DNA from 4 places in the Komagataeibacter medellinensis NBRC 3288 genome. Region 1 is predicted to be linked to each of the others. Evidence: riboswitches for the same ligand, from Rfam matches in the RefSeq annotation. Region 1 holds a riboswitch; each other region holds the start of a gene.
What was found. Region 1 has a riboswitch for cobalamin ahead of GLX_RS08380 (carbohydrate porin). Riboswitches for the same ligand answer to the same signal wherever they lie in the genome.
Positions count from the first base shown of each region.

Region 1 (7,349 bases):
CCTGCGCGAGGGAGACGCTCTGGTAGTTCTCGGTATCAGCAAACTGGCCGGGATAGCCGTTGTAATAGGCAATATCGTTGAGCGGCATGCCTTCAAGCAGGTAGCCGATCGAATCTCCGCCCAGTCCACGCACGGTTATGTTGGTCTGGGGTGAAAAGCCCAGCGCGTCTGATGAGGCCACGTTGGCGCCGGGTAGCAGGCTGACCATGTCGAACGCCGTGGCACTGGGGGCCTGCTTGCGCATGAAATCCGTACCGATCGTACTGACCGATTTCGGTGCGTCTTCCTCGCGGATCAGGCCGCCGCCGGGCTGGGTGCCCACTACATGCTGGCTTGTCACGGTCAGGGTTTCCGCCTTGTCGGGCGGGGCGGTCGTGCCCTGCGGGCCAGGCGGGGTGGTGCTGCCCTTGCGCGGCGTGGCCAGGGCAGGATCAACACTCATGCCCAGCAAAGCACCCAGTGCTACGCCAAGCGTCAGCCGGGATGAAAGGGGGCAGGCCCGCGGCGCAGCGGGGTGGCGGGTGGCGTGCGGCATGGGGCGTTCCTGCAAAAATCTTTTTATTTCATTATTATGTGTCAGTGCGGGCGGGTATGAGATCGCTTTGAACAAATGCGGGACCGATATAGTATACTCGCGTGACGTATCGTAAGCCCTGATATCGGGCATATCCCGTATAAATGTACGGACAGGTGGAAAGGTTTGCGGGTGGAACAGGAATCGGCACATATCGTAAGCAGTTACGAGCAGGAACTCGAGCAGATGCGCTCCATGATGGCGCGTATGGGCGGCCTGGTGGAACGGCAGACCTCGCAGGCTGTCGCGGCCATTGCTGATATGGATGAAAATGCCGCTGGCGTTGCTTCCGACCTCGACCCCCAGGTCGATACGCTGGAACGCGATGTGGAGGCGATGGTCATCCGCATACTCGCCCTGCGCTCGCCCGTGGCAGGTGACCTGCGCGAGGTCGTCTCGGCACTCAAGATCACGGGAGACCTAGAGCGTATTGGTGACTGCGCGGCCTCCATCGCCCGGCGTTCGCTGCGCGTGGAACTGGTGAACGCGCGCGTATCGCTCAGCGGCCTGCGTGGTATGGGCCGGCTTGTGCAGGACAACCTGCGGCGCGCGATTGATGCGCTCGGCCAGCGCAATGCCGACCTTGCGCGGGAAGTTTGGCAGTCCGATACGGCGGTGGATGAACTCTATAACGCCATGTTCCGTGAACTGGTTACCTACATGATGGAAGATCCGCGTAACATCAGCGCCTGTACCCACCTGTTGTTCATTGCCAAGAACCTGGAACGTATCGGTGACCATGCCACCAACATTGCCGAGCGCGTGTACTATACCGCAACCGGTGAGATCCTGCCGGTGGTGCGCCCGCGCGGCAGCTTTTCAGGACAGGGGAGCTAGGTGCCGTGAACCCACAGGTTGACCGGCCGCTGCGCATCCTTGTGGCGGAGGATGATGCCGCCCTGTCCGTCATGCTGTCCTACAACCTTGAAGCGGCGGGCCACGCGGTCATGCCCGTGGATAACGGGGTGGATGCCCTGCGGGAGGTAACGGAATGGAAGCCCGACCTCGTGCTGCTGGACTGGATGATGCCCGGCCTGTCCGGGGTGGATGTGTGCCGCAGGCTGCGCATGGCCACGACCACGCGCTACCTGCCTGTGATCATGCTGACCGCGCGTGGGGAGGAACGCGATTCCATCCATGCACTGGATACCGGGGCTGATGACTATCTGGTCAAGCCCTGCGGGATGGATGTACTGCATGCGCGCGTGCGTGCGGTCATGCGGCGGTGTGCGGGCCGAGGCGTGGCGGGAGGCGCTGAACAGGATGCTGATGTACTGCGCTTTGCCGATGTGACGGTGGACCATGGCGGCCGTCGGGTCACGCGCGGCGATAGCACGATCGCCCTTGGTCCGACCGAATACCGGATCCTGCTGCATCTGCTGCGTAACCCGCGCCGCGTGTTCTCACGCGCGGAAATACTGGCTGCCGCGTGGGATGATCGCATTCATGTGGAAGAACGCACGGTGGACGTGCACATCCGCAGGCTGCGTCTGGCGCTGAACGCCAGCGGTGGCGCGGACCTGATCCGCACCGTGCGTTCCAGCGGTTACATGCTTGATGATGGCAAGGCGAACTAAAACATTCCTACCGAAAACCGGTTCGGTGAAAATGTCCTGATTTATTGCTTTTAAGGGCATCTTCACCTGTTTGGACGCACGCATCCAAACAGGGTCTGCCTAGCCGGCCCCGTTCAGTCGGGCCTGTTTGCCATAACGTTTCATGGCCCGTTCGCGCCGCAGGGGCGAGAGGCGGCGGGTCCAGAAAATGCCGTTGATCTGGTCGATCTCGTGCTGCAGGCAGACGGCCAGCAACCCTTCGGCCTCTTCTTCCATGTCCACGCCATCGGGTCCGGTATGGCGCACCCGTACGCGCGCGGGACGGGTGACGGGGGCATGGATACCGGGCATGGACACGCTGCCTTCCTCGCCCGTTGCGGTTTCGCTGTCCTGCCACACGATCTCGGGGTTGGCATAGATTCGTGGGCCGGGGCCTTCGGGCAGGTCAATGACCACCAGCCGCAGCAGAATACCCACATGGCACGCCGTAATGCCTATGCCCGGTGCGGCGTGCATTGTCTCCAGCAGATCACGCGCCAGTCGAGCGGTCTGTGTGCTGGTTGCATCAACCGGTGTGGCCACCTGCTGCAGGCAGGCATGCGGGTAGCGGATGATCGGCAGGATGGCCATTGTGTGGGTCCGTTCAGTACAGGAAGGGACCGTTATCGTCCGGGCTGACGTTGGTGTAGTAGGGAATATAGAAATTCATGCCAAACGGGCTGTAGGTATGGTCCACGCCAGATACGGGGCGGATGGGCTTCACCTTATGCTCGTCCAGGCAGTCGTACAGCGTCTCGCGCAGGTGTTGGGTGTCTTTGTCCGACTTTGGTGCGCCGAAAAACAGGTCATGCGCGTAAGGTTTGCACGCCTGTGGCGTGTGGTCGTAATAGGTGGCGTAGCGTTCCTGCCTGTTCTTGCTGATATCGGCATCGGATACCCACTGGTGGCTGGCGGCAGTGGTTGTCCATATTTCCTTCCAGTCCGTGCGCATGTTGGGCAGGCGGGCAACGGCCACGCCATCCTGCCGGGTGCCGTCCTGGCGCACCAGCGTACCATGGCAGGACATGACCTGCATGTGGTCGTTGTAGACAGCACTTTTTATCGTGCCGTTCTCGAAGCGCCGGGCGGGGGAGGTGCTGGTCGTGCCCTGGTTGGCAATGGCCACGATGGCGGTGTCTACGGCTGGTTGCTGGCAGTAATTCACCATGGGGCGGGGCGTATGCTGCGCGCAGGCGGCCATACCAAGCGGAAGACATAAAGCTACAAGACGGCGCAACGCTCTTATCCTTTTTTTATGGTGCGGTACAGGGTGGCTTCCCATGCCCGTTTCACCCGGGGTACAGGAGGGGGTTGGCTCCCACAATGATATAAATTTTCAATCCGGGTCTGTGCTTTTGTCTTCTCTTGCCTGTTGGCTGGTATGGGGGTGTGTGTGGCGTGCGCCCTTAAAATGTCAGGCTGGTATGCAGGCCGAATATGGCTTCATTCCCCACGCGACGCCGTCGGGTCCAGTCGGGCGTTCCGCCCGAAGGGTGCCAGACGTACTGGAAGTCAGGCTGCATCACCATCCACGGCGTGACCTGAGCCTGATAGGTCAGTTCCAGGTGGTTTTCATTGCCCTGCACAAGCGTCTGCCTGTCTCGATCAAATTGCCGCAGGCCAGAACTGGCGCGACCGATGCCCCAGCCCAGACCGATCGTATCGTTGTTACGCCCCCTGAACGGCGCCTTCAGGTTCAGTCCTGCGTCAATGGCGAAGCTGATCTGGTTACGATCGCCGCCATTACCGGTGGCGCGCACGAACACACCCACCGAGCGGGCGGATGTTAACGAGGGCCGCCAGATCATCTGGTCAATGATGCCGTAGACCATCCAGTTACCCCGGTCCCAGCGCGGGGTCAGGTCGCTTTCGGTGCTGGCGGGATTGACCGAGGCCGCACCCAGTGAGCCACCATTGCGGTTGTAGCGGTAGTCGGCGAACTTCGCGGTATCATAGAACCCGCCCAGCTTGTACACGCCCGGCAGGCCGGGGTTCTTGGTCACGTTGGACATGTCGGCAGGCTGGGGGTTGAGCGCGTATTGCAGTTCGGTCATCAGCAGCGCCCCGGTGTTCATGTTGAAATTGGTACCGTTGGCGCCATCATAGGTCTGGCTGGTGGGGTCGGAATTGTAACCGCTGAGTGACCCGGTGGCCTGCTGGATGGGGGTGGAATTGTAACGGTTGCCCGGCGGGTTGTCGTCCGCTGCCGCAAACATGAAGGTGAACTTCTCGCTGGGCCGGTAGCGGATACGGATGGCGGGGGATGACAGCGGCCAGGACGGGCCGCCGCCATACAGGTTGACCGATGGCGCCATGGGCCAGCCGAAATTGGCGTTGAGGTAAAGCGAGGCGTAATCGCTGATCAGGAATTCGGTATCGAGATCCTGCTGCCCCACCTTTACATCCAGCTTGCCGCCAAGGAAGGACTGCTGGTACCACAGTTCGAACAGGCGGGTGGAGTGGTCGGCCTCGAACCCACTTATGGGGTTGAAGTTGGCCAGGTGGTCCTGCGAGATCGAGCGCCCGTGTATCTGCAGGGCGCTGACATTGAACAGGCCACCCTTCAGCCCGAACAGCTTTTCGGTATCGACGGTAAGTGTTGGCATGGTCACGCCATCATAGGACGGGCCGGTACCCGAGCCTGCCGCGCCATCATTACCCGAAGCCGAACCGCCAGTGCCGTTGCCCCACAGTTCATCGACTTCCTGGATGTCAAAACTGATGCCATGCCTGTACAGCCATGGCCGCGCGCCCCACATGTTGCCCAGCAGGTTGCCGCTGGTGTCCAGCCTGTCGCCATCATCGGCGGCGGCTTCGTGTGCTTTCTGCGCATCAGCCTGCGCGCGTTCGGAATCCCGCACGGTGGCGGGGTCGATCTGCTGGATCAGCGGTGTGGAATTGCCAAGGCGGGCGCGGTCATCGGCAATCTGGGTCGGGAGCGCCTGCGCACGGGCCGTGACCGTGCCTGTGCCGATCAGCGCACAGGACAGGAAAAGGGCGCGCGGCAGGATCACGCGCCGTTGCGGGTGAGGTATGGGAAAAATTTTCATGAAATGGAGACATCCCGTCAGGATGGGCCTGACCCCGGTGGGCCAGAAAGGGAATGACCCCGCAATGGAGCCAACACTGCTACGGGGTAACGGGCGTTCAGGTAATCTGAGGCATGGTCCGGTATCCATCTCCGGTCGATCCCGCCCGGCAATATCGCAAATAACAACGGCAGGTCTCCTGACTTGCGGGTCATGGTGCGCCTGCTGCAATGGATGACGCACTCTCCGCCTACAGTTGCGGGCATAGTTGCCGACTACACCCCCGGGTTTTCAAAAACCCAGCCAGGGCTTACGGCATTCCCTTTCTCACCCGCTTGCACGGGACCGTTGACTTCCGCCCCGAACCTAGAGTGTGTGCAGCCCGGCAAGATCATGGTACGGACTGGGTTGCCATGAGGGTCATGACTTCGTCCATGGTGGGGGCGGCCTGCGCGGCACCTGCCCGCGTGGTGGCCAGGGCACCGCACGCAGCGGCAATCCGTACGGCCTGCCCCAGCGGGTGACCCGTAACCAGCGCCGTGGCCAGGCCCGCGTTGAAGCAGTCGCCCGCCGCCACTGTATCGATGGCATGCACCCTGAAGGGGGGAACAAAACCCTGTGCATCGGGGGCGGAATAGACCACGCCCCGGTGCCCCAGCTTGATGATGGCGGTGCCCACGCCGCGCGCGTGCAGGATGCGTGCGGCGGCCAGGGCGGTTGTCTCATCCGTCGGTTCAATGCCGGTCAGGGCGGCGGTTTCACGCTCGTTAGGGGTGATGAGATCGGCCAGCGCGCAGAGTGCTTCGGGCAGGCCATCGGTGGGAACCGGCGCGGGATCCAGCATGACCGGTATGGCATGCGCCCGGGCGTGGCGGGCGATGGCCAGCATCAGCGTGGGGTCCATTTCCATCTGCATCATGACCAGCCCGGCCCCGTCCAGCGCGGGCAGGATATGGGCCAGGGATGCGTCGGTATGGGCCATGTTGGCCCCACCATCCACCAGGATCTGGTTCTGACCCGCCGCGTTGATGGTAATGAAGGCGCGCCCCGTGCCGCAGGTGGTATCTTCAAGCAGCCAGCGCGTGTTCACTCCGGCAGCCTCGAGTGTCGTACGCGCCATGTCAGCCAGCATGTCTTGGCCGGTCCACCCAGCCAGCGCCACCGTCTGTCCCAGCCTGGCGACCGCCATGGCCTGGTTGGCGCCCTTGCCACCCAGACCGGTGGAGGAAGAACGGACATGCATCGTCTCGCCTGGCTGGGCAAAGCGGGTGACATGCATGACAAAATCGATGTTGGTGCTGCCGATCACGGCAATATGGGTACATGGGCTGGACATGAGGAACCTGCAGGAGGACTGGAACGGATGACGGGTCCAATCATACCATCATCGGGTGTGATGGAGTAGGGTGGCCGCTTTATTCTGGCACGACCCATTCCACGCTGGCCTGTGCTTCACCATCGCCCAGATGACGGGCCAGCATGGCGGTTACGGCGCGCGCGGTGTGTTCAAACTGGAATGGTGGGTTGGCGATAAGAAGCCCGCTGCCGTTCAGTCGCGCAGGGTCAAGTGGCGGGCGCAGTGTCAGTTCGATGGCCAGCAGGTTGCGTTGGCCCGCATCCTTGAGCGTGTTGAGGAAGGCGCGCGTGGGCGCACGGTGCTTGATGGGGTACCATGCGGCAATCATGCCAGTGGCAAAGCGCCGCCGGGCCGTGATGATGGCCTGCGCCAGGCGATCGAACTCGCCGGGCTGTTCAAACGGCGGGTCCATGAGCACCAGCCCGCGCCTGGCGTGCCGGGGCGGCAGCAATGCGGTAATGGCCTCGTAGCCATCGCGGCCATGCACGGATACGGCGGGGTCGTGGCGGAACAGGCGTCTCAGGCTTTGCTGGTCCTGATGGTGAAGTTCACAGCAGGTCAGGCTGTCATCGGGGCGCAGCAGGCGGGCGGCAAGGACGGGAGAGCCGGGATAGAATAACTGGCCATCATGGGCTGCCATCACCGCCCGGACCATGTCCAGCCACTGCTGCAGGCACGGGGGTGTTGCCGGGTCGGTTGGCAGGGCCAGCAGGCGGCCGATGCCTTCGCGCCATTCACCTGTGGACTGGGCTTCCCGCCCCGAAAGGTCGTACAGTCCGATACCGGCATGCGTA
Region 1 covers NC_016027.1:1,800,714-1,808,062, reverse strand. Annotated here, with positions in the region: gene GLX_RS08405 (TonB-dependent receptor) at 1-535, opposite strand, end outside; gene phoU (phosphate signaling complex protein PhoU) at 707-1,411, shown strand; gene GLX_RS08395 (response regulator) at 1,417-2,151, shown strand; gene GLX_RS08390 (peptide deformylase) at 2,251-2,760, opposite strand; gene GLX_RS08385 (hypothetical protein) at 2,774-3,406, opposite strand; gene GLX_RS08380 (carbohydrate porin) at 3,576-5,219, opposite strand; cobalamin riboswitch at 5,371-5,563, opposite strand; gene GLX_RS08375 (ribokinase) at 5,590-6,534, opposite strand; gene GLX_RS08370 (23S rRNA (adenine(2030)-N(6))-methyltransferase RlmJ) at 6,614-7,349, opposite strand, start outside.

Region 2 (7,349 bases), on a different replicon from region 1:
TGCGGCCACATCCTCCCCCAATGTCAGCGCATCCAGCGCACGCCCCGCGGACAGCATGAGCAGCGTGCCACACACCACACCCGGCAAGCAGATCCAGACATGGGTAAAGGTCCGGTCCGTCAACGACCCCATGAGCCAGTGCATGATCTCGAATGACGCATAGGGGCTGGGCACAAGGTTCAGCACCAGTGCTGTCAGGGCTGCGGCAAAACTGCTGAGTGCAGCCCCCGCCAACAGCAACACCAGCGTGCCACCACGTCCCACCAGTCCCATCAGCACGGCCGCCGCACACAGCGCCCCCGTCAGCCCACCCAGCGGCAGGGCCGCGATGGACACCTGCATGAGGCCGGTATAGAACACGCTGACCGCCCCAAGTGCCGCTCCACCTGATACCCCCAGGATGCCGGGATCGGCCAGCGGATTGCGTAGATAGCCCTGCAGAACCGCCCCCGACAGGCCAAGCGTCCCGCCCACCAGGATGGCCAGCAGGGTACGCGGCAGGCGCAGGCGCTCCACAATGATCGCGCCTGCGGTATGCCGCCCGGCCAGCAGGTCCTCCAGTGCATGTGAAAACATGATGCGGGTTTCTCCCCACATGAGCGAGGTAACAAACAGCCCCATGACACCAGCCAGAAGCATGACGTTCAGCAGCATGGTTTGATGGGCAGGTTTCATGGGGCGGACATTTCAAGGTTGTGCCGTGCGTTACGCAGCATGACGACACTATCCAGTGTCTGTGGCAGGCCACACAACCAAAGCCGTGCGGGCAGATCCAGATGATGCGGCCCGGCAAAGGCCTGCTTCAACGCCGGGTGATCCAGCATGGACTGTGCAAGGGACGTTCCCTTCCCCGAACGGTCAAGGATCAGGAGATCGGGTGGCCGTGCAATCAGCAGTTCCATGGAAAAACGGGAAGATGACTGGTGCCCCATGATCGTTGCGTAATTACGAAAGCCGGCATGGGCAAGGACATCATCCGGAAGCGAGCCCTTATGGGTGACAAAGCCGTTGGCAGCATAGACGGCCGCCGTAGGATCGGTGGCACTGCGCTCGACTGAAAGGGAGGCCAGGCGCGTGGCAAAGGCCATAGCCAGTTGCTGCCCACGCTCAGGAACGCCGATGGCGTTGGCGACCGTCATGATCTGGACCGGAATATCCGTCAGGGATTTGGCGGGTGGCAGGGCTACAACCTGTGCGCCCCCTTCCCGCCCCGCCTGCATCGCGACGGCCGCGGTATAGATGCCACCCAGCACGACATCGGGATGGGATGCCACGATGCTTTCCGCCGTGGGTCGCAATACGGGAGCCTGTCGTGCCTGTTCGCACAGCACCGCGCTCCAGCAATCCCGGGCGAGCGGCGTAATACCGACGATCTGGCCCGGTTCGGCCAGCAGCAGCAACAACTGGTCGGTGCAGAGATTAAGCGAAGCCACGCGCGGGAGAGCCCATGCCGGTGCCAACGGGACACAGGCAAGGAAACCCGCCATCATCCCTGCGACCACGCTTTTCATGTCAATAATTCAGCATGAAGCCGCCATAACCGGCGCGACCAGGCTGCAGATAGCCGATGGGGTCCTCGAACTGGCGGTTCAGCAGGTTGTCGGCGCGGGCATAGACGGAAACGTAGCGGTTGATTTTGTAATTGGCAGCCACGTCGATGGTGAAATAACCATGCCCCTTGGCGCATGTGCTGCAGGACTCGCTGCCAATAACCGGCAGATCACGCCAGCCACTAGTATACAGGATATTGCCCGAAAAGGTCAGGTCGCGAATGGGGGTCCATGTCGTATTGAAATTGAACTTGTGCTGGGGACGGCGTTGCAACTGGACGTCGTTCGTCTCATCCCGGGCGTGGGTCCAGGTATAGCTCAGGTTAAATTCCAGATTGCTCAGCGCCTTCCAGTTCAGGAAGGCTTCCACACCATACATCCGCGCCTTCGCCACATTGGCGTATGAGTAGTTGTAGTCATATGATGAATCAATCGAAAGCGAGGACTGGATCAGGTTCCTGACCCGGTTGTCATACCAGGTTGCGCCGAAATTCAGACGGTCATGCAGCAGTTTCTGCTCAACACCCGCGTCATAGCCGATCAACTGTTCCGCCTTCAGGTTGGGATTGCCCTTTTCCGAATAACCCACACCCACCTGATTTGCGAATAACTGATACAGCGAAGGACCATGAAAACCGGAACCGGCGCTGGCCTTGATGATGGTTCCGGTGCCCGGCACATGGATTGCCGGGGCCACGCGCCATGTCACGTGGTTGCCGTAGCGCGAATTGGCATCATAGCGAATATTGGCCGCACCATACAGAATATGGTTCCAGTTCCCCTGATACTGCCCGTAACCTGCGGTCGTATCCATGCTGGCGGATGTATCGTATCCGCTGTCCCACATGCTTGAGGCCGTATGGCTGGTATTGAACGTATCATGGAAATGTTCGGCACCGATCAGAAGCTGGCCATACTGCTTGAAATTGAACGTGCCGTGCCAGTCCACCTTAAGTCGGCTGGAACGGTAATAATCCGGGTCTGGATTGACCGGGCTGCCGTAACTCGTGCCCGTCTCCGTCCAGCGGTTGCGGTTGGTCATGTAGCCAAGGCCAAGCACCTGATCAAAAAGCCCGTGAAAGGAAACCAGATGGGCCGTCCCGCGCACGATGGCCTCGTTCTGGTTGTTCTGTTCCCGCACACCCTTATCACCATACAGATTTTCACTTTGCAGGTCATACAGAGAGTAGGAATGATAATTGCTCTGTATCAGCCGTGCGGTCAGGCCAAGATCGAAATTATGGGTGACGTCATAACCCAGCCTGATATTGACGCCACGGTTGTCATTCCGGTTGCCTTCATGCCGCTGCTGCCGGTTGGCCCCATAATAACGCTCGATATAGGAAGGGATATTGTTGAACCCGTCCATCCGGTAATGGGAGAATTCTACATTATAATGAAAACGTCCCTTGCTGCCGCGTGCGCCAAAGGTCTGATTGAAGGTACCATACCCACCGCCTTCGATACGGACAAACGGCTTGAAACGGCCCTGCCCCTGTGCCGTGGTAATGTCGATAACCCCCGCCATGGCGTCGGCGCCGTACAGGCCGCTCTGAGGCCCACGCAGTATCTCGATCCGGCCCATGCCGTCGGTTACAAACTGACCGGCATCGAACATGCCATTGGTGGAACTTCCGTCATTGATGTCCATGCCATCCAGGCGGACCTTGACCTCGTTGGAATTATTACCACGCATGAAAATGGATGACGTGCCCCCTGGGCCGCCTGTCTGGACCACGTTCAGGCCCGGTTGGCGTGCCAGAATATCCGTCAGGCTGCGCCGCTGCTGGGTCTGGATCTGCTTTTCCGTGATGATGGTCATGCTGGTGCCGATATCATCGGTGGAGGTCGGCCGACGGGCGGCACTGACGCTGATCAGTTCGGGAAGACCCGTATCCCCCAACGAAACAACGGCTTTCGATTTTTTATTCTCGATGACGTACTGGTTGGCGGACTGTTTTTGCGGCGCGTGCTGTCTGACTGAATCATCGGCACGCGCCACTACAACCCCCATGGTCATCAACGTGGTGGAAGCAATCAGCAGATTACGGAATAGGATCATCTGGTTCAGGTCTCGCGGTCACATCATCGTTGCCACGAGAGCGCGCTGCCACAGGATTTCCGATCTGCACGGAATCCTGTAACACCACACCGTCAGGACACCCCGCCCGACAGTTCCCGGTCGCAACCATCATGACGGCAGGTCTCCTGGCTCACGGCGTAGCGTCCTGCACAACCTTCCCGGAAAACCGCGGTTTCCAGTGGCCCGGATCATGACATCCGGTAATGCAAGGACAGACCGTTTACAGTTGCGGGGGCAGCCGGAGCATTGGATCGCAATCCGCACTCTGTTCCCTTTTCATCCCCCCGAAAGGGGACACCGTCGGAACGATTCTGATCGGATGGGGTGTTCTTGTCAACCCGCATTCAATCTTTCAGTATCCTGTCAGGATTGCTGTTATTTTCAGCCTGATTGATGAATCACAGGATATTTCCGATGAAACGTATCACGCCCTCCATGCTGACTTCACTGGCGCTGGATCTCCGTAACGGCTGGAGCATTGGAACATTTGGTGCGATCGGCGAATTCCATCATGTTCCGGATGATAGGGTCTGCCTCACCCCATGTCCTGACGGGTTGGAGATCGTCACCCAACGCGGTGCCATACGCATTAGTCCCAGCGAACCCTTGCATGCCCTTGCGTGGGACTCTCTCGTCGGAAAAGGCAGACGCTGGCGGCATAGCATGGCGTTATGCGGCCCGTTACAACTGACCGCGAAGCATACCCTGAAGGTTCTGGGAAAGGATGCGGACGCTGTCCGACCAGAGGATCGTGATGCGTGGCTGATTGATCTTGGAATTGGCGTGGGCCGGGTCCGGATGTGCGTAAGGACAGAAAATGCCCGCCTGGTCGAAGCCCTTGCTGTTGACACGGATGACCCATTGGCCGTCGTCACAGCAGCATTTGCGCTTCTGATGGAAGTCCAGCCCCACAGGGTCATGCTTTCACCTGCTGGCAGACTGGAGGTCTACCAACCCGTTCCCGCACCTGATGGAGACTCTCCGCTCGGCGCCCATACCCACCTGCTGCCAAAACTGGTGAGGTTGAAACGACCCTGCTCCGCCCTCGATCCCATTCCGGAAGGCTGGCAGCCTTTCCTGACACTTCATCCGGCGGCACCGTTCCGACCGTCCGATGATGATTCCCATGATTATGACCGGCTTGCCGATCTATCCTTTCTGCCGTTGCTTGAGGAATTCGGCATGGAGGAAGACCTGCAGGTTTCAGGCACATTCCAGGCCCATGTTCGTCAACATGGAACACCGGAAAATCTGAAAATACCCGCTACAAGACGTGGTCGCGCGCGCATGCATATCGAACTGCTTCGCATGGCAGCCTGGGGTCACGAAGGCATGGAGCGATTTGTGCCTGCCGACACGATCAAGAGCGCTACGGACTGCGGCTGATTCCATGACAGCGATCATGTTGCAGGGCACGGGATCCGATGTCGGAAAGTCCGTTTTGACGGCAGGTTTATGCCGGGTTTTCGCTAACCGTGGCCTGACGGTCCGGCCTTTCAAGCCCCAGAATATGTCGAACAATGCCGCCGTGACGGTAGATGGAGGTGAAATCGGTCGGGCGCAGGCACTTCAGGCGCAGGCCTGCCGTATTGCCCCTTCCACCCTTATGAATCCGGTCCTTCTGAAACCGGAAAGTGATCATACAGCGCAGGTTATCGTCCGTGGACGCGCAAAAGGACACCTGCACGCTTCGAGTTTTATCGGTGGCCGGGCCGCATTCCTGCCCGAGGTTCTGACCGCCTTCAGGACATTATGTAGCCAATCCGATCTCGTGATTGTCGAGGGCGCGGGCAGCCCGGCGGAAATCAATCTACGTCAGGGCGACATCGCCAATATGGGCTTTGCCAGAGCCGCGAATGTTCCGGTCGTCATGATCGGCGATATAGACCGGGGCGGCGTTATCGCGTCACTCGCCGGTACCCATGCTGTTCTTGATCCAGATGACCGTGAGTTGATCAAGGGATTCATCGTTAATCGCCTCCGGGGAGACGCCAGCATTTTCCAATCTGGGTATGACTTCATAGAAAAGTTTACCGGCTGGAAGGGGCTTGGCGTTCTTCCTTGGATAGACAGTATACGTGAACTGCCTTCTGAAGACAGTATTCCTGAAGATGTTGACTGTTCCGCGGCCTCACGGATCGAGATAGCCGTCCCCCTTATGCCCCGCATTGCCAATTTCGATGATCTTGATGCGCTGGAAGGTGAAACGCATGTAAAGATCACACGGATCCGGCCCGGGCAGCCCCTTCCCGCGTCCGCGCATGTCGTGTTCCTTCCTGGTAGCAAGGCGACAATAGCAGACCTGCAATTTTTCAGGCGGCAGGGATGGGATATTGATCTGGCGGGACACGTCAGGCGGGGTGGATATGTATTCGGTCTCTGCGGTGGCTATCAGATGCTGGGACAGACCATAAATGATCCCGACGGAATAGAAGGGAACCCGACCACGATACCAGGACTTGGACTTCTGGAGGTTGATACCGTTCTGACCCGTGACAAGCAGATCAACCAGACTTCAGGCATGACGCTTTCCGATAGCGCGCGATTCAGTGGCTACGAAATTCATTGTGGGGAAACAGTTCGATCACATCACCGGGTCATGCCCCTAATCAGATGCGACGACGGACGGTTGGACGGAGCAATAAGCCCGGACGGTCGTATTGCAGGCTGCTATGTGCACCGTCTGTTTGACATGACTGGCCAACGCGCGGCATGGCTGGACAGATGGGGCGCACGCTCCGATGGACTGGATTACACAGCGCGGGTGGAACGCGCCCTTGAAACCGTTGCTTCCACCATGGAAAGCAGTCTGGATATTGAAGGGTTACTGGCTATTGCCAGATGATCTTCTTTCGGTCTCAGGGCCTTGGTTCGTCAGGGCATCCAGACAAACAGGACAGAGGCACCCTGCCTGATCATCCGTCGGAACCGGCAGGCCACGGGGCTTTTCCATGCACCAGCACGCACCTTCAGGCTGACATGAAAAATCAGCACCGCACTTTTTACACTTTATCATTCTGCGCCTTCCCGTTGTTACCATGACTGGATCAAACAGTCAGTCCGCTGGTTTGGCGTTCTGTCCGGGCCATCTCATGATGGAGGGCATGCCAGTGTGCAAGATTGTTTTTGGCTTCCTGCACGAATGCCGAACGACGAACGACCTTGAGAAACATACCCTGAACCAGACGGCCAACTCCGTATGTGGGCCGTTCAAACTGGATAAGCAACACTACCCGATGATCCGATGTATTGTTCTGGACTTCATGAGGGTATGTGTCGTCAAACAGGATACATTTTCCATCCTGCCAGCATAACGTTTGATCGTCTATCCGTATCCAGCAGAGGTGGTCCCCATTTTTCGGACAGGGCAATAAGCTATAATCCGACCTGAGAGAGAACGGGTTTTATGGGCAAGGTTACGCGCAAGAGGTATGCGGCGGAGTTCAAATCACGGGTTGCCCTGGAAGCGATCCGTGGGGAACTGACGCTGGCGGAACTGGCTTCGAAACATGGGGTGCATCAGACGATGATCGCCCAGTGGAAACGGCAGGCGATCGAGGGGATGGCGGCCACCTTTTCCGGGAAAGCGACGTCTGAGCCCCCGGTCAGCCCTGCTGATGTGGAGAAACTGCACGCGAAGATAGGCGAGCTTCTCGTGGAACGGGATTTTTTACGCGATGCCTCTGCTCGGTTGGGCGTGATCAGAGGCGGCAGAT
Region 2 covers NC_016037.1:141,741-149,089, forward strand. Annotated here, with positions in the region: gene GLX_RS15230 (FecCD family ABC transporter permease) at 1-654, opposite strand, end outside; gene GLX_RS15235 (ABC transporter substrate-binding protein) at 672-1,511, opposite strand; gene GLX_RS15240 (TonB-dependent receptor plug domain-containing protein) at 1,513-3,612, opposite strand; cobalamin riboswitch at 3,732-3,950, opposite strand; gene GLX_RS19065 (DUF6925 family protein) at 4,048-5,019, shown strand; gene GLX_RS15250 (cobyric acid synthase) at 5,024-6,478, shown strand; gene GLX_RS17675 (aspartyl/asparaginyl beta-hydroxylase domain-containing protein) at 6,681-7,004, opposite strand; one part of gene GLX_RS15265 (IS3-like element ISGxy1 family transposase) at 7,040-7,298, shown strand; one part of gene GLX_RS15265 (IS3-like element ISGxy1 family transposase) at 7,298-7,349, shown strand, end outside.
Region 2: another riboswitch for cobalamin. It lies ahead of GLX_RS15240 (TonB-dependent receptor plug domain-containing protein); the one in region 1 lies ahead of GLX_RS08380 (carbohydrate porin).

Region 3 (7,349 bases), 420 kb from region 1:
GGCTGCTGCCCCGGCCCGGCAACCTGTCCGCACGGCAGGCGATGGGAATCGGCACGGCAGGCTTTACTGCCATGCTGTGCGTGATGGCGCTGGAAGATGGCGGGGTAACGCCTGCCTCAGGCCCCATCATCGTCAATGGTGCGGGTGGGGGCGTGGGCGGCATGGCCATCATGCTGCTGGCCCAGCTTGGCTATGAAGTGGTGGTCGTAACCGGCAGGCCACAGTTGCATGCCTACCTGACCAGCCTGGGGGCTACCGAAATCCTGCCGCGCGATACGCTAAGCCCAACCGGCAAGGCACTGGAGACGGCGCGCTGGGCGGGGGGAATCGATGTGGTGGGGGGTGAGGCACTGGCCACCATGTGCGCCTCCATCCGGCACGGGGGTACGGTTGCGGCCTGCGGGCTGGCAGGCGGCATGAACCTGCCGCTGACCGTGGCCCCCTTCATCCTGCGCAATGTGCGACTACAGGGAATCGACAGTGTCATGTGCCCGCGCCCGCGCCGCATGGCGGCATGGGCCCGGCTGGCGCGTGATGTGGACCCGACCCGGCTGGACAGCATGCTGCACGACGCGCCACTGAATGATGCCATTGTAACCGCCCCGCGCATCCTGGCCGGTCACATCCGGGGGCGCACGGTCATCACCATCGCCTGAACGTAAAAAGCGGCACGCCCGCAGGGGAATGCCGCTTTCTGCAATCTGGCAGGCAATGGAGCGCCGAGGCATTTCCAGCGAAAACCGCTTCGGTGAAAATGCTCCGGTTTATTATTCTTACGAATATCTTCACCTGTTTGAATGCACGCATTCAAACAGGACGCGCTCTAGTGGCAGGGGAAGCCCAGCAGGTGACGGCCGTCATGCACGAATTCATGCACGTAATGGCCGGAGATGAGCGAGGTCGCGCCCTGCTCCGCACCAACGAAATAGATCAGCAGCGAGGCCAGTACCAGGCCGAACACACCCCACGGCAACAGGTCTCGCACCGGGATGGAAACCTGCGGCGCTGCAATGCCCGTGCTGGACAGGACGGATGTATCTTGGCTCATACCGGAAAACTCCATGGATCACGCACAACCCGGAGCAGTATGCATGGAACCTGGCGCGCACACCTGTCCCCGTATCCCGGATCTGGCGCCATGTTTCCAAAATTGGCATGAAAGGTCAATCACTCCCTTGCGGGGTCCACCCCTTCGCGCCACGCAGGTCCGCATATCATGAACCAGATCCTGACCTGTCTTGCCCTGCCGGTACCCGACAGCCTGCGCCGAGGCCATTTTCCCAGCCCATATGATGGCCCGCCGCCCCTGCCCCCCGCAATCAGGCGCGCCATGTCAGAGGCACAACTGGTCTTCGTACCACCTGCCCTCGTCCTGACCTGCCCATCCCCCGTCGTGCGGCCCGATACGGGCGTGAACGGCATGGACATGGGAACATGGGGGGGTATGGCACTGAAAGACCTGCCCCCTGCCGAGCTTGCCCGCTGGGTGGCTGACCCTGACTTCGCTCCGCCGGGCGGACAGAACAGGGCAGCCCATCTGGCGCATATGCAGGCCTGGCTTGCCGCCCTGCCCGTCTCCCCCACCCGGCTGTGCGTTCTGGCCGATACGACAGTGATCCGCGCCATTGTGGTAGCGGCACTGGGCGGGAACGGGACCATGCTGTCGCGGCTGGATATCGCCCCGCTCAGCCACACCAGACTGACCCGGCACGCACGCTGGCGCGTGGCGGTGGTGGGCGCGCCCCTGCACTGAGGACTAGCATGATGGCAGGACATGTCACGCCATGCTGCCTTGTCTTTGACAGCGCGGGGGCCAATCGTCTAATCCAGCCAGACGATGGTTCCCCATTGGGGAGAATAGGGAAGACGGTGCGCCCGACAGGCAAATCCGTCGCTGCCCCCGCAACTGTAAGTGGCTGTTTTCCGGCCCGGCCCGCCATGGGGCTGGCAGTGTCACTGGTGCGCGCCGCAAGGTGGCGCCGGGAAGGCCGCCGGAAAGTCGAGACTCCACCCTCCGCCACAAGCCAGGAGACCTGCCATCCTTCCCGGTTCCCGCTACGGGTCGCCGGAAACAGGACCGATATCTGGATCGCATGGCTGGCGGGGTGCCCGGCACGCGACGGGCCACCGCCACGCGGCTTCGCGGGCGGGGCCGCAACCGTGCACCCCGCCACCAGGCCAGCCCACGCGGCAGGCCGCACAGAGGGCACGTCGCCATATGATCACGCTTCCACAGACGATATCCACACCGGGTAACCCGCCACCCGTCCATCTGCATGTCTGTGTTACGTGCCGCCGGGGGCTGCCCGCATCCGACAACCCGCAGGGGCGGCAGTTGCATGATGCGCTGGTGGCGCTGGCCCATGACAGCCCGCAGGTCGTCATCCATGAGGTCTCCTGCCTTGCCGCGTGCGATGCAGGCTGCACCGCCGTGGTCGCCAGCCCCGGCAAGTGGGGCTGGCTGCTGGCCAATCTTGGCCCTGAAAAAGCAGAAGACCTGCTGACCTACATCACCGCCTATGCTGCCGCGCGCAGCGGCACCGTCATGCCATCGCGCAGGCCCGCCAGCCTGTCGGACATGGTACGCGGCCGCTTTCCCGCATCGCTTTTTTCTGGAGCCTGATCGCCATGACCTCTTCCTCCACCGCCCGTGCACGGGTACCCGTTACCGTCATCACCGGCTTTCTGGGTGCCGGCAAGACCACGCTACTGCGCCATGTGCTGGCCAACGCCAAAGGCCAGCGCATTGCCATTGTGGTCAATGAATTCGGCACGCTTGGCATTGATGGCGACACGCTGCGCGCCTGCGGCGTGGAAGGCTGCCGGGACGAGGACATTGTGGAACTGACCAATGGCTGCCTATGCTGCACGGTGGCGGACGATTTCCTGCCTACCATGGAAGCGCTGCTGGACCGTGATGCACCGCCCGACCATATCGTGATCGAGACTTCGGGTCTTGCCCTGCCCAAGCCGCTGCTCAAGGCGTTCGGCTGGCCCACCATCCGCACGCGCATGACGGTGGATGGCGTGGTGACCGTGGTGGACGGCCCCGCCGTTGCCGCCGGGCGCTTTGCCGATGACCCCGAGGAAGTGGCCCGCCAGCAGGCCGCCGACCCCTCGCTCGACCACGATAACCCGTTGGCCGAGGTGTACGAGGACCAGCTGCTGTGCGCCGATCTGGTAGTGTTGAACAAGACCGACCTCATGACCGCCACGCAGGCCGATGCGGTGGAAGCCGCGATCCGTGCCGAGATCCCGCGCGCGGTCAAGGTGGTGCGTGCGACCGACGGGCAGGTTGATCCCGCCATCCTGCTCGGCCTGGATGCGGCGGCGGAGGATGACCTTGATGCCCGCCCTTCCCACCACGATGCGGAAGGGGGCGAGCACGAGCATGATGATTTCGAGAGCTTCGTGCTGCCCATTACCGAACAGGCCAGCGTAGAGGAATTCATCAACCGGCTGAAAACCGTAGCCGAACAGCACGACATCCTGCGCATGAAGGGCTACGCCACGGTTGCGGGCAAGCCCATGCGACTGGCGGTGCAGGGCGTGGGCGGCCGCTTCCGCCACCAGTTTGACCAGCCCGTACCCAAGGCTGGTCCGCGCGGCGGCAACCTTGTGGTCATTGGTCAGAAGGGGCTGGACCAAGCTGCGATTGCGCGCATGCTGGCGTAGTATCCAAGGCAAACTGATAAAAGTTCTTGGGCGCCGCCTTTTCTTTAAAAGGCGGCGTTCTTCGAAGCTTTTTGGGAAAAAATCTTCACCAAAAACTTTTTTATGATTTCACGGGAACGGAGCGGGCACCATGCATCTGCTGGCACGCGAAATCCGCACGCTGGATGACGGCGATCAGGCGCAGGACCTGGGGCATGCCCCGGCCGATATCGTGTTCCTGTCTTTCTCCGACAGTGACCTGCTGTGCCTGGACGCCGCACATACGGCAGAGGATGCGCCCGCCGCCAGCCTGCGCAGCGCCAACCTCTCATGCCTGCTGCACCCCATGTCCATCGACCTGTATGTGGCCGATACCATCATGGAGTCGCGTTGCGTGGTGGTGCGGCTGCTGGGGGGCCTGGAATACTGGCGCTACGGGGCGGAAGAACTGGCACGCGCCTGCCAGCAGGCCCGCATTCCACTGGCCTTTGTGGCGGGTGACGGGCGCGATGACCCACGCCTTGCCCGGCTTTCTACCGTGACGGAACCCATCCGCGCACGCCTTGACGCGCTGCTGCGCGCGGGCGGGACAACCAATACCGCCACCGCCCTGCGCCTGATGGCACATCTGGCCGGGTGTGGGCCGGATGAGAACACGCCGCCCGAACCCCTGCCGCCTGCGGGCCTGCTACAGGTGGCGGATGCAGCCCTGCCGCTGCGCGCGCTGGTGGTGTTCTACCGCGCGCACCTGCTGGCGGCGGATATCGACCCCATCATGGCGCTGGCTGATACTCTGGCCCGCTACGGCATGGGGGCGGATCTTTTATACGTGACCTCGCTCAAGGATGCGGCATCCGTGCGTATCCTGACTGCCCGCCTTGCGGCGGCACCGCCAGATGTCATCATCAACGCCACCTTTTTTTCCGCCCGCGCGGGGGTGGATAACGCCTCCCCGCTCGACCTTGCGGGCGTGCCGGTACTGCAGGTGCAGCAGCCCGGCATTGCCCATAACCTGTGGCGTGACAGCCTGCGCGGCCTGTCGCAGGCCGACCTTGCCATGCAGGTCGTGCTACCCGAACTGGACGGGCGGATTCCCGCCTTCCCCATTTCCTTCAAGGAAGAAACCACACCCGGCCTGCCCGCGCGCCATGTACCCCATGCGCCGGGCATCGACATGACCTGTGCGCGCGCGGCAGGCTGGGCACGGCTGGGCCATAAACCGGCTCCCGCGCGGCGGGTAGGCATCGTGCTGTCCGATTATCCCGGCGCGCAGGGTGCGCCCACCGGGCAGGCAGCCCATGCGGTGGGGCTGGACAGTTTTGCAAGCCTTGAGCACATCATGCGCCTGCTGGATAGTGCGGGCTACGATACGGGCCACGCCCCTCTGCCCACGGCGGACGGACTGGCCCACGCACTGGCCCGTGCGCCAGCGCGGCCCTTTATATCGGTTTCCACCTATCGGGGCTGGCTGGCCGCCCTGCCTGCCGCACTCCAGGTCACGCTTGAAGCGTGCTGGGGTGCACCGGAGAATGATCCGGCCTGCGCCGATGGCCGGTTTCACCTGCGTCATGTGCAACTGGGCCAGATCGTACTGGCGCTGCAACCCGACCGTGGCACGACCACCGACCGCCATGGCGGCTACCATGATCCCGACACACCGCCACGCCATGCCTATGTCGCCTTCTACCTGTGGTTGCAGCATGGGCTGGGACTGGATGCCATGGTGCATCTGGGCACGCATGGCACACTGGAATGGCTGCCCGGCAAGGCGGCGGCCCCGTCAGTCACCTGCTGGCCTTCGGTTCTGGTGGGCGGGATGCCGGTCATCTACCCCTTCATCGTCAATAACCCCGGCGAGGCAGCCGCCGCGCGCCGCAGGTTGGGGGCTGTAACCATCGGGCACCTGACCCCCCCCATCATGGCGGCGGGCCATGCAGGCCATGACACGGGCGAACTGGAGCGCCTGATTGATGAATATGCCGCAGCCGACGGGCTGGACCGTAGGCGGGGCGCCATCCTGCGTGGTGAAATCCTGCAACGCGCCGACAGCCTTGGCCTGCTGGGCGAAAGCGGCGTGGACCGCGGGACGGACGAGGACGAGGCCCTTGCCCGCCTTGATGCCTACCTGTGTGACGTGAAGGACCTGCAGATCCGCGACGGGCTGCATATATTCGGCTGTCCCGCGCCACGCATGGCGGAACTGGCCCATGCCATTGCCCGCTCGTGCGGCGCGCAGGCCCCGGAAGGTATCGCAACCCGGCTGGCGGCCTGCGGGCAGGCGGAAAGCCATGCCCTGCTGGCGGCACTGGACGGGCGCTTTGTGCCGGCAGGCCCCGCAGGTGCCCCCACGCGCGGGCGGGCGGACGTGCTGCCCACGGGGCGCAACCTGTACGCCATGGACCCGCGCGCCATTCCAACCCGGTCGGCACTGGTGCTGGCGCAGCGCAGCGCGGAACTACTGCTGGAGGAACATCTGCAAGAACAGGGCGAGCCACTGCGCAGCCTTGTGATCGACCTATGGGGCTCGGCCAGCCTGCGCACCGGCGGCGAGGACCTGGCCCTGGCCCTGCTGCTGATGGGCGTAAAACCGGTATGGGATCATGCCTCGGGCCGGGTCACGGGCATCGAGATCATTCCCATGGCGGAACTCGACCGTCCGCGCGTGGATGTGACGCTGCGCCTGTCGGGGCTGTTCCGCGATGCCTTTCCCGGCCAGATCGCCCTGTTTGAACAGGCGGTGCAGGCCATTGCGGCGCGTACCTCCGAATCCCCCGACCTCAACCCGCTGGCCGCCAGCACGGCGGGACTGGAGGGAGATGCCCTGCACGCCGCCACGGCGCGCATGTTTGGCGCGGCGCCCGGCACGTATGGCACGGGGATGGAGGACATGCTCGCCCACGGTACATGGCAGGCGCGTGATGAACTGGGCCAGGCATGGCTGGACGGTTCCGCCTGGACCTATGGCGGCAGGCGCGAAGGCACGCAGGCGCCCGACATGCTGGCAGCCCGCATGGCACAGGCCGCCATCGTGCTTCACATGCAGGACAATGCGGAAACCGACATACTGGAAAGTGTGGAGGCCGCCACCCATGAGGGCGGCATGGCCGCCGCCGCCGCCATGCTGGGCAACGCGCCACGCCTTGTGCATGGCGACACATCCTGCTCCGACACCCCTCGCCTGCGTGCCACGGCGCAGGAAGTGGCGCGCGTAGTGCGCGGGCGGCTGGCCAACCCGGTCTGGCTTACGGGCATGCGCCGCCATGGCTACCGGGGTGCGGCCGAGATTGCCCGCACCACGCAGGCTCTGCACGGCTTTGCCGCAACCCTGCCCACGCGCCTTGACCGGCAGTTTGACCTGACCTTCGCCGCCGTGCTGGATGACCCGGAAATGGATGCCTTCCTGCGCGATGCCAACCCCGATGCCCATGCGGCCATCCGCCGCCTGCTGGCCGATGCCCTGAAGCGCGACCTGTGGCGCCCGCGCGCCAACAGCGCCAGCCTGCTGCTCGATCCCGCGCCATGACCACCGCTCCCAGCGTGCGGGGCTGGTGCCCCGGTCTGCATACCCCCATGCAGGCCGCCGATGGCTGGCTGGTGCGCGTGCGCCCACCACTTGGCCGCCTGTCGGGACAGCAGGCACACGCCATTGCCCGGGCGGCGCGCACCCATGGCAACGCGCTGATCGAGCTGACCAG
Region 3 covers NC_016027.1:2,225,507-2,232,855, reverse strand. Annotated here, with positions in the region: gene acuI (acrylyl-CoA reductase (NADPH)) at 1-656, shown strand, start outside; gene GLX_RS10430 (CbtB domain-containing protein) at 824-1,048, opposite strand; gene GLX_RS10425 (histidine phosphatase family protein) at 1,217-1,753, shown strand; cobalamin riboswitch at 1,822-2,055, shown strand; gene GLX_RS10420 (DUF1636 family protein) at 2,219-2,623, shown strand; gene cobW (cobalamin biosynthesis protein CobW) at 2,629-3,675, shown strand; gene cobN (cobaltochelatase subunit CobN) at 3,806-7,177, shown strand; gene cobG (precorrin-3B synthase) at 7,174-7,349, shown strand, end outside.
Region 3: another riboswitch for cobalamin. It lies ahead of GLX_RS10420 (DUF1636 family protein); the one in region 1 lies ahead of GLX_RS08380 (carbohydrate porin).

Region 4 (7,349 bases), on a different replicon from region 1:
GACTGGTGCTGGTCCGCCAGCGACCCGGTTCGGCCGAGGGCGTGGTGTTCATGACGTTGGAGGACGAAACGGCGGCGATCAACGTGATTATCTGGCCCGACATGTTCGAGCGCTTTCGTCGTGTGGTCCTCTCAGGCCAGATGCTGGGGGTTGTGGGGCGGTTGCAGAAGGAAGGGGAGGTGGTGCATCTCGTGACGCGTGAGATTGTGGATCTGTCCTTCCTGCTGGCCGATGTGGGAAATCGGTCGTTGCACGATTTCTCCGACCCTGAGCAGGGTCGCTTGCGAGAAAATATCGTGGTTAAGGCACGAAATTTCCATTGAACGCTCTACAGGCATAATCGTCCCAACGGGCAGCATCGGGTTATTTTTCAGGCTCGCGATCCCGATGAGGACGATCCCTGAAGATACGAGTGCCATGACAGTAAAATACTGATTTTACCTCAGCACTGACACGCAGGCTGCATCATGCGGCAGGACCGTGCCGTAGGTTTCGCTGTAGCGTGACGCAAACGCTTCCCGCTCCAGTCTCTCGCAATAATCAAGATACCGGATCAGGGCCCGCTCGGCGCGCATCGTGCGTCCATAAAGCCGTTTATAATGCTGCCAGAGCATCATGACGTTGACCGACCAGGCATCATAGGCATGCGCAGCCACCCGTTGGCGGATTGCTGTGGGCAGGGCGTCAAAGGCTGCCCATTCATCACCCGCATACCGTCGCCACATCTCGTGTCGTAATGTTCGTTCGTTATAGGCCTTTACCTTACGCATCTACCATTTCTCCCTGCCCCCAGACCGGAAATGGATCAGGCAGATGGGCGAAGGGCAGCGGATCGAACCGCTCCATATTCAAATCGGGCACAAGGCAGGCATCCAGAGCCGCACGAAGGGCAGCTTCGTCCATCTCTGCCGTACCGATAAACACGATCTCCTGTCGGCGATCCCCATAAACCGGGTCCCATTTCGACAGGATCATGTCGCGCCATTCATCGCTATCCGGCCACTGACCTCTGGGTATCGTCACCCACCAGCGTCCCGTTGCCTGCGTGCGGACCAGTGCACCGGCCTGCCCCAGTTCGCCCACCCAGTGCGGGCGGGTCGCCAGCCAGAAATGGCCCTTGGCCCGGATCACGCCCGGCCAGGAAGAGTCGATAAAGGCCTTGAACCGTTCCGGCACCAGCGGGCGGCGGGCACGCCAGACGAAAGTGTGGATGCCATATTCCTCGGTCTCGGGAACATGGTTATGGAATTCGAACAGTTCCTTGTACCATAGTGGATGCTTATGGGCCCGGTCATAATCGAACCGGTGTGTATCCAGAATGCGCGCGCAGGGCACGACGCCCTGATCGGTTTCGATAATATCCGCATCGGCATTCAAAGCCTGAATGACCTGCCGCGCGGCCTCGCGCTGCGCCGGTGTGGCGGTCGAGACCTTGTTCAGCACCACCACATCGGCAAATTCGATCTGTTCGACCAACAGGTCAACCAGTGCCCTGTCATCCTCCTCGCCTGCCGTCTCGCCCCGGTCGCGCAGGAAGTCCGTCGAGGCGTAATCCTGCAGCAGGTTGACGGCGTCCACTACCGTGACCATCGTATCGAGCCGCGCAATGTCAGATAGGCTTTCGCCCGCTTCATCACGAAACTCGAATGTCGCTGCAACCGGAAGTGGTTCGGCAATCCCTGTCGATTCAATCAGAAGGTAATCGAAGCGGCCTTCTTCCGCGAGCCGCCGCACTTCGTGCAGCAGGTCGTCACGCAGCGTGCAGCAGATGCAGCCATTGCTCATCTCGACCAGCGTTTCATTTGTTCGGGACAGATCGCTGCCGTCGCGCACCAGATCGGCATCAATGTTCACGTCGCTCATGTCATTGACAATCACCGCGACTTTCCGGCCTTCGCGGTTATTGAGCACATGGTTGAGAAGCGTCGTCTTCCCGGCTCCCAGAAAGCCGGAAAGAACCGTTACCGGAAGTCTTTCGCGCATGACGGACACCATTCATTCGGTTGCGATCCACCAAACTTATATGGTACGTTATAATATAACAATCCCTAAAGGACCTCGACATGAGACCGGCCTGCCCGACCCGTCAGCGCCCTGTCATTCCGGCACCGTTCCAGGACATTGACAGAAGTGAATGTTTCATCGTTCAGGAAGAGCGCCACACAGGGCAGGAGATCATGCAGGCCGCAGCATTGTGGAATGCCCATGGCCCGGACCTGTTTCTCAGTCGGGGCACTATTGAAATTCTTGAAATCGAGTTGCGGACTCACTTACCGGCAGGCACGCAGGCGCTTGCTGACGACGCCCTGAATCTTGCCTGTCGTTATCAGCGCCTGTCGGGCACGGCCGAAATCCGCTTCCGGCTGGAAAAGGTCAGACACGACAGTTGCCGCCGCTTTCATGTTGACCATGTTCCGTTACGCCTCCTGTGCACCTACACTGGCCCTGGGGTTCAATGGAAACATGCTGACAGCGAGATCATCCATGATACGCCAGCGTGCTGGATCACCCTTCTGAAAGGGCGGTTATATCCCGGCTGGTCGACAAAAGGGGCAGTACTGCACCGTTCGCCGCCCATCTCGGATCTCCCGGTTCCTGTTACGCGCCTGCTTCTGACCCTTGACCATCCGGACGCGTGTGGCATGGGATGACAATGACGCCTTAACGCCGTAGCATTCAGGTTGCTTTCGGCTATGATCGCCAACGCTCTTACCCGACAGCAGGGCGAACTGTCGGTGTGATGGACAGCCCGAGTCATGGTTAAATCGTATCAGCATGGGCCGATCGCTCCTTTGTTTGGAACGATGAACTGTGGCGTAGCGCCGATATGAAGGTGGCGGGCATAGTGTCCATGACACTGAAGCACGAAACAGCGACGCGTGATATTATTGTCGGGCTTAATATTAGTCTGTAGTTTTGTCAGGGCAAATGCCGGGTTTTGGACTGCTTGCGGAAAGAAAAGGGAAGGGCGCCATCTGGTCGCGAGATTGTCGCCCTTTCCTACGCCTGTTGGCGCATGGGGAAATCGGCAACCGAAAACAGTACGTTGTGATGGATATTGGCGAGTTCCCCATAAATATCGCGGAAAAATCTCGTAATTGTCATTGAGTATCTGGCGTGACTTCAAGTCAACGCCAGTTCTCACGTTTTTAACTTCAAGCCATTTTAATGGGCATTAAGCTGAATGTTAGCGCCATTACGATATCCAAACCGGTTTCGATTTGCATATTCAGTAAAGGCACCGAAACCCAGACCCAGTGTGGTCCACATGATGATCTGCATGCCTAAGGAATCAATCCTGAAATTCCAGAGCAAATCAGCAGGGAAATTAGAGGGGACTTCATTAACCGCAGGAAGTAACTCGCCTGTTGTAAAGACAATCAGAATATAACACGCGCCTGCAAGATAAGTTGATGTCCATGCATTATATTGCTGACGTAAGCGTCCCTGAAGCATTGTGGCTGCGATCATCCCCAGTAGGGAGACCAGCATCATTATAAAATACAATTCTGTCCGCATGCCAATTGTATCCGGGTTTCCTACAGATGGCGGGTTGGCAGGATACTTGATGCTTGGCACCATATATACTGCAATAATCCCGGTTATCGCCAGCAGAACAGACACAACACGAGAGTCTGTGCTTTTCATGCGCCCATTTGCATAAGAAAATACAAGAGCGAAAAGGCCGCCAAACGCTGTCGAGTAAACCATTACACCTGTGAGCAATCCGTAACTGGCTTGAAGTTTCCGGCTTACAAGTTCCGGCTCTTCAACATCATGGATGCCTCGCTCCAGATCTGCCTTGGCTTTAGCCTCGTCCATGGCAGATTCAAATGCAATGGCATGATCCACCTGAGGTTCGCCAAACACTTTTGCGAAACCGAATACCAGAATGCCGGCCAAAAAACCGACGAGCATTCCGCGAATAAGTAGGGTGCGGACCATCATTCTGTTTTCCATGTCAGTGGCAGGGGAAACCCAGAAGATGGCGACTGTCATGCACCCACTCGTGCACATACATGCCAGGAATAATAGATGTCGCACCTTCTTCTGCGCCGACAAAATAAAGGGCCAGCAGCATCAGTAAGCCGAAAACCAACCACGGCGCTATCTCCCTGACGGGAATAGGCGCGGGAGAGGGGATAGCGTGGGAACCTAGTGCAGTATCAGACATTTTATACGACTCCTCAGGAAAAATGCGTCCTGTTTCGCTCGGAACGGAGCCATGCGCGGGTCTGACTTTCGGGTAGAAAATTGTGTTCTACACCTGCTTACAGTGGCGCAACCGTGCCGGGATTTCACCGGCTTCCGCGTTTATGGCCTGCAGGGGTATAATCTACTCTCCCTTAATCTAAAACTCCTAAAAGAGTATAGCCTGACATAATTTGACATGAACTACCACGGCCGCAGGTGAAACGCCGAAGCGCAGGCGGTCAATATCCATCAGGAAGGGATTTCTCTAATTATCCTGTCTTGCCTTTTTGGGGATAAGAATTTTATAACACTGTCTATCAAGTCGACGGTCCCGTGCGAACGGGTGAAAAGGGAATGTCGTATAACTCTGGCTGGGGCAATTTCCCCGGGAGTTCAGTCGACAGCTGCCCCCGCAACTGTAGACGGCGAGCATTGTGTCCTCAGCTACCAGATTGGGTAGCAGCCACTGACTTCGGTTGGGAAGGCGGATGCAACGTGGTGACCCGTGAGTCAGGAGACCTACCGTCGAGTTCAGATATGTCGCCGGGCGGGTGGAGCCGGAGGCGGATCAAGGCGTGATGCATTTTCTTCTTTGACGCTCTGTCGCGACGGCATGCGTGTTTGTTTCCCAGTCGGGAAATGACTGCATTCGGAATTGTTGCTCCTTTTCCCGACGCTTCCCCGACAGGCTCCCTCCATGACATTTCTTGACTCTCCGGGCGATACGCAACGCTCGGCTCGTGTGCTTTTTATCAATTCCACTCTGGTAGGAAGTCTCTTCGCATACTCAGCCGCTTATGCTCAGGCTCCTCAGACCCAGATCGAGGAAGATCGGGCGCGCCTTGGCAACTCCACTCCGCTGGTTGAGCAGATCGACCCAGCAACCATACGTGATTCGGAGCGCGCGCAAGCCGATGCTGCGGAGAAGGCGGCTGGTGACGATAAACTCGACACCAGTGGTAACCTGCTAGGCAATATGTGGGGCGCGCGGTCATGGATGTACAAGCACGGCATCAGCTTCGACATCCAGGAAGTCGATGAACTCTGGGGCAACGGGACTGGCGGTTCGGCTTCTGGTAATGATGGTGCAGGCGGATCAGGCACCGGCCCGTCCTACGACGGTGTAACCATGCCCACGCTGACCGTCGATACCGAGAAACTGTTCGGGCTGAAGGGGGGGCTGTTCAATGTCAGCGCACTGCAGACACGCGGGCGCTCGATCTCGCAGGACCATCTGGCCAATTTCAACCCTGTCAGCGGATTTGAGGCTGACCGTTCCACCCGCCTGTTCGAACTGTGGTACCAGCAGTCTTTCCTTGGCGGCAAGCTGGACGTAAAGATCGGCCAGCAGGATCTTGATACCGAGTTCCTGATCAGCGATTACGCCTCGCTTTACCTCAACGCCAATTTCGGCTGGCCCATGGCGCCCTCGGTCAACCTGTACGGCGGCGGGCCGTCCTGGCCGCTGTCGTCTCCCGCCATCCGGATCCGCTACCGGCCGAGCGAGAAGTTCACCTTCATGTTTGCCGCAGCGGACGACAATCCGCCGGGTAACCGCTATAATTCTACCCCCATCCAGCAGGCTACCGGCTCCATCAGCGGCTATAATTCCGATCCCACCAGCCAGACCTATGATGGCGCCAACGGCACCAATTTCAACATGGGCACCGGTGCCCTGCTGATGACCGAACTGCAATACGCGCTTAACCCGCAGCCGGCCGACATGTCGAACGTGGCCAAGAATCCTGGCCTGCCGGGCGTGTACAAGCTGGGCGGGTTCTATGATACCGCGAAGTTCGCCGACTATCGTTACAACCGCAATGGCGGTTCGTTAGGAGCTGCCGTGGCCAACGCCACCGCAGCCACGCCACAAAGTGACCTGACCCCGCGCTGGGACCGGGGTAACTGGATGGTGTATGGTATCATCGACCAGATGATCTGGCGGCCGTCGCTCACATCGGCCCGCTCGGTGGGCGTGTTCGTACGCGCCACGGGTAATGGCGGTGATCGTAACCAGATCAGCTTCGCTATTGACGCCGGCCTGAATCTTAAGGCGCCGTTTAAGGGGCGCGATAACGACACGATCGGTCTGGGCTGGGGCATTGGTCGCGCCAGTTCCGGCCTGCGGCAATTTGACCGCGACAGTCAGACGCTTGTGCAGGGCAATGAAAACCATCTTGAACTGACCTATCAGGCGCAGGTTACGCCGTGGATGGTCATGCAGCCTGATTTTCAGTACGTATGGCACCCTTCGGGCGGCGCGCCGGATTGGACCGGTTTGCGCCGCGTAGGTGACGAAGCGATTTTCGGCCTGCACAGCAGCATTACTTTTTAAGTATAAATACACGAACAGAAAGTACTAATTTATATTATTGTTAAATCATATAAAACGTATGAATATGATAAGACGTAGAGTGTACTTGGCCGTCTGATCAGCATTGAAAGGAAAACATTGCTGAAAAGTGGAAGGTGGTGGCATATTCGCCTTCTATATAGTCAGTGGTTCCGTGCAAACGGATGAAAAGGGAACACCGTTCCGCTTCGGCAGGGTCCGTCCCGGAAGCCAGTCGGTGGCTGCTCCCGCAACTGTAAGCGGTATGGGGTCGTGTCGTCCATTTTCTGAGGGGAATGGGCCACTGTTGTGTCAGCAACGGGAAGGTAGACACGATCTGCGATAATCCGTGAGCCAGGAGACCTGCCACTGTCGATCTCACGGCCGCCGGGCGGGATGAACCGGAGGCAGGAGCACGGCTTTGCAGCACTGCATAGGCTTGCCTGTCGCTGAACGACACGGCACTTCCACAATTACAAACTGGCATGATGATGCGCAGACCTGCGGTGAACCCTCATGCTACTGACCGGGACGCTTGGTCTCTCGGGTTTTGATACCCCCGCATTGACCGCTTTGCAGCGGCGCACAGGCGTCTCGCATGTAGCGTCCAATTCCTGCCCGGATGACTGGCATCGCGTGTGGCAGACAGCACAGATGGTGGGTGTGGGGAAGGCTCCTCAGTGCGGCAGGAAGCGCATGCCCGAACTGACAGATCAGACGTTCTTCCACTTATGCAGCAATCCTGTCCGCGATGCATTTGTTGATGCATGGCAACGCGGGATCGCGACTGTGCCTGTGCTTCTAGGGCCAGTGAGCTTTCTTG
Region 4 covers NC_016037.1:150,876-158,224, reverse strand. Annotated here, with positions in the region: partial or broken gene GLX_RS15305 (helix-hairpin-helix domain-containing protein) at 1-323, shown strand, start outside; gene GLX_RS15300 (DUF6525 family protein) at 438-770, opposite strand; gene zigA (zinc metallochaperone GTPase ZigA) at 763-1,995, opposite strand; gene GLX_RS17685 (DUF1826 domain-containing protein) at 2,064-2,651, shown strand; gene GLX_RS15285 (CbtA family protein) at 3,166-3,945, opposite strand; gene GLX_RS15280 (CbtB domain-containing protein) at 3,962-4,174, opposite strand; cobalamin riboswitch at 4,504-4,735, shown strand; gene GLX_RS15275 (carbohydrate porin) at 4,892-6,529, shown strand; cobalamin riboswitch at 6,678-6,911, shown strand; gene GLX_RS15270 (uroporphyrinogen decarboxylase/cobalamine-independent methonine synthase family protein) at 7,223-7,349, shown strand, end outside.
Region 4: another riboswitch for cobalamin. It lies ahead of GLX_RS15275 (carbohydrate porin); the one in region 1 lies ahead of GLX_RS08380 (carbohydrate porin).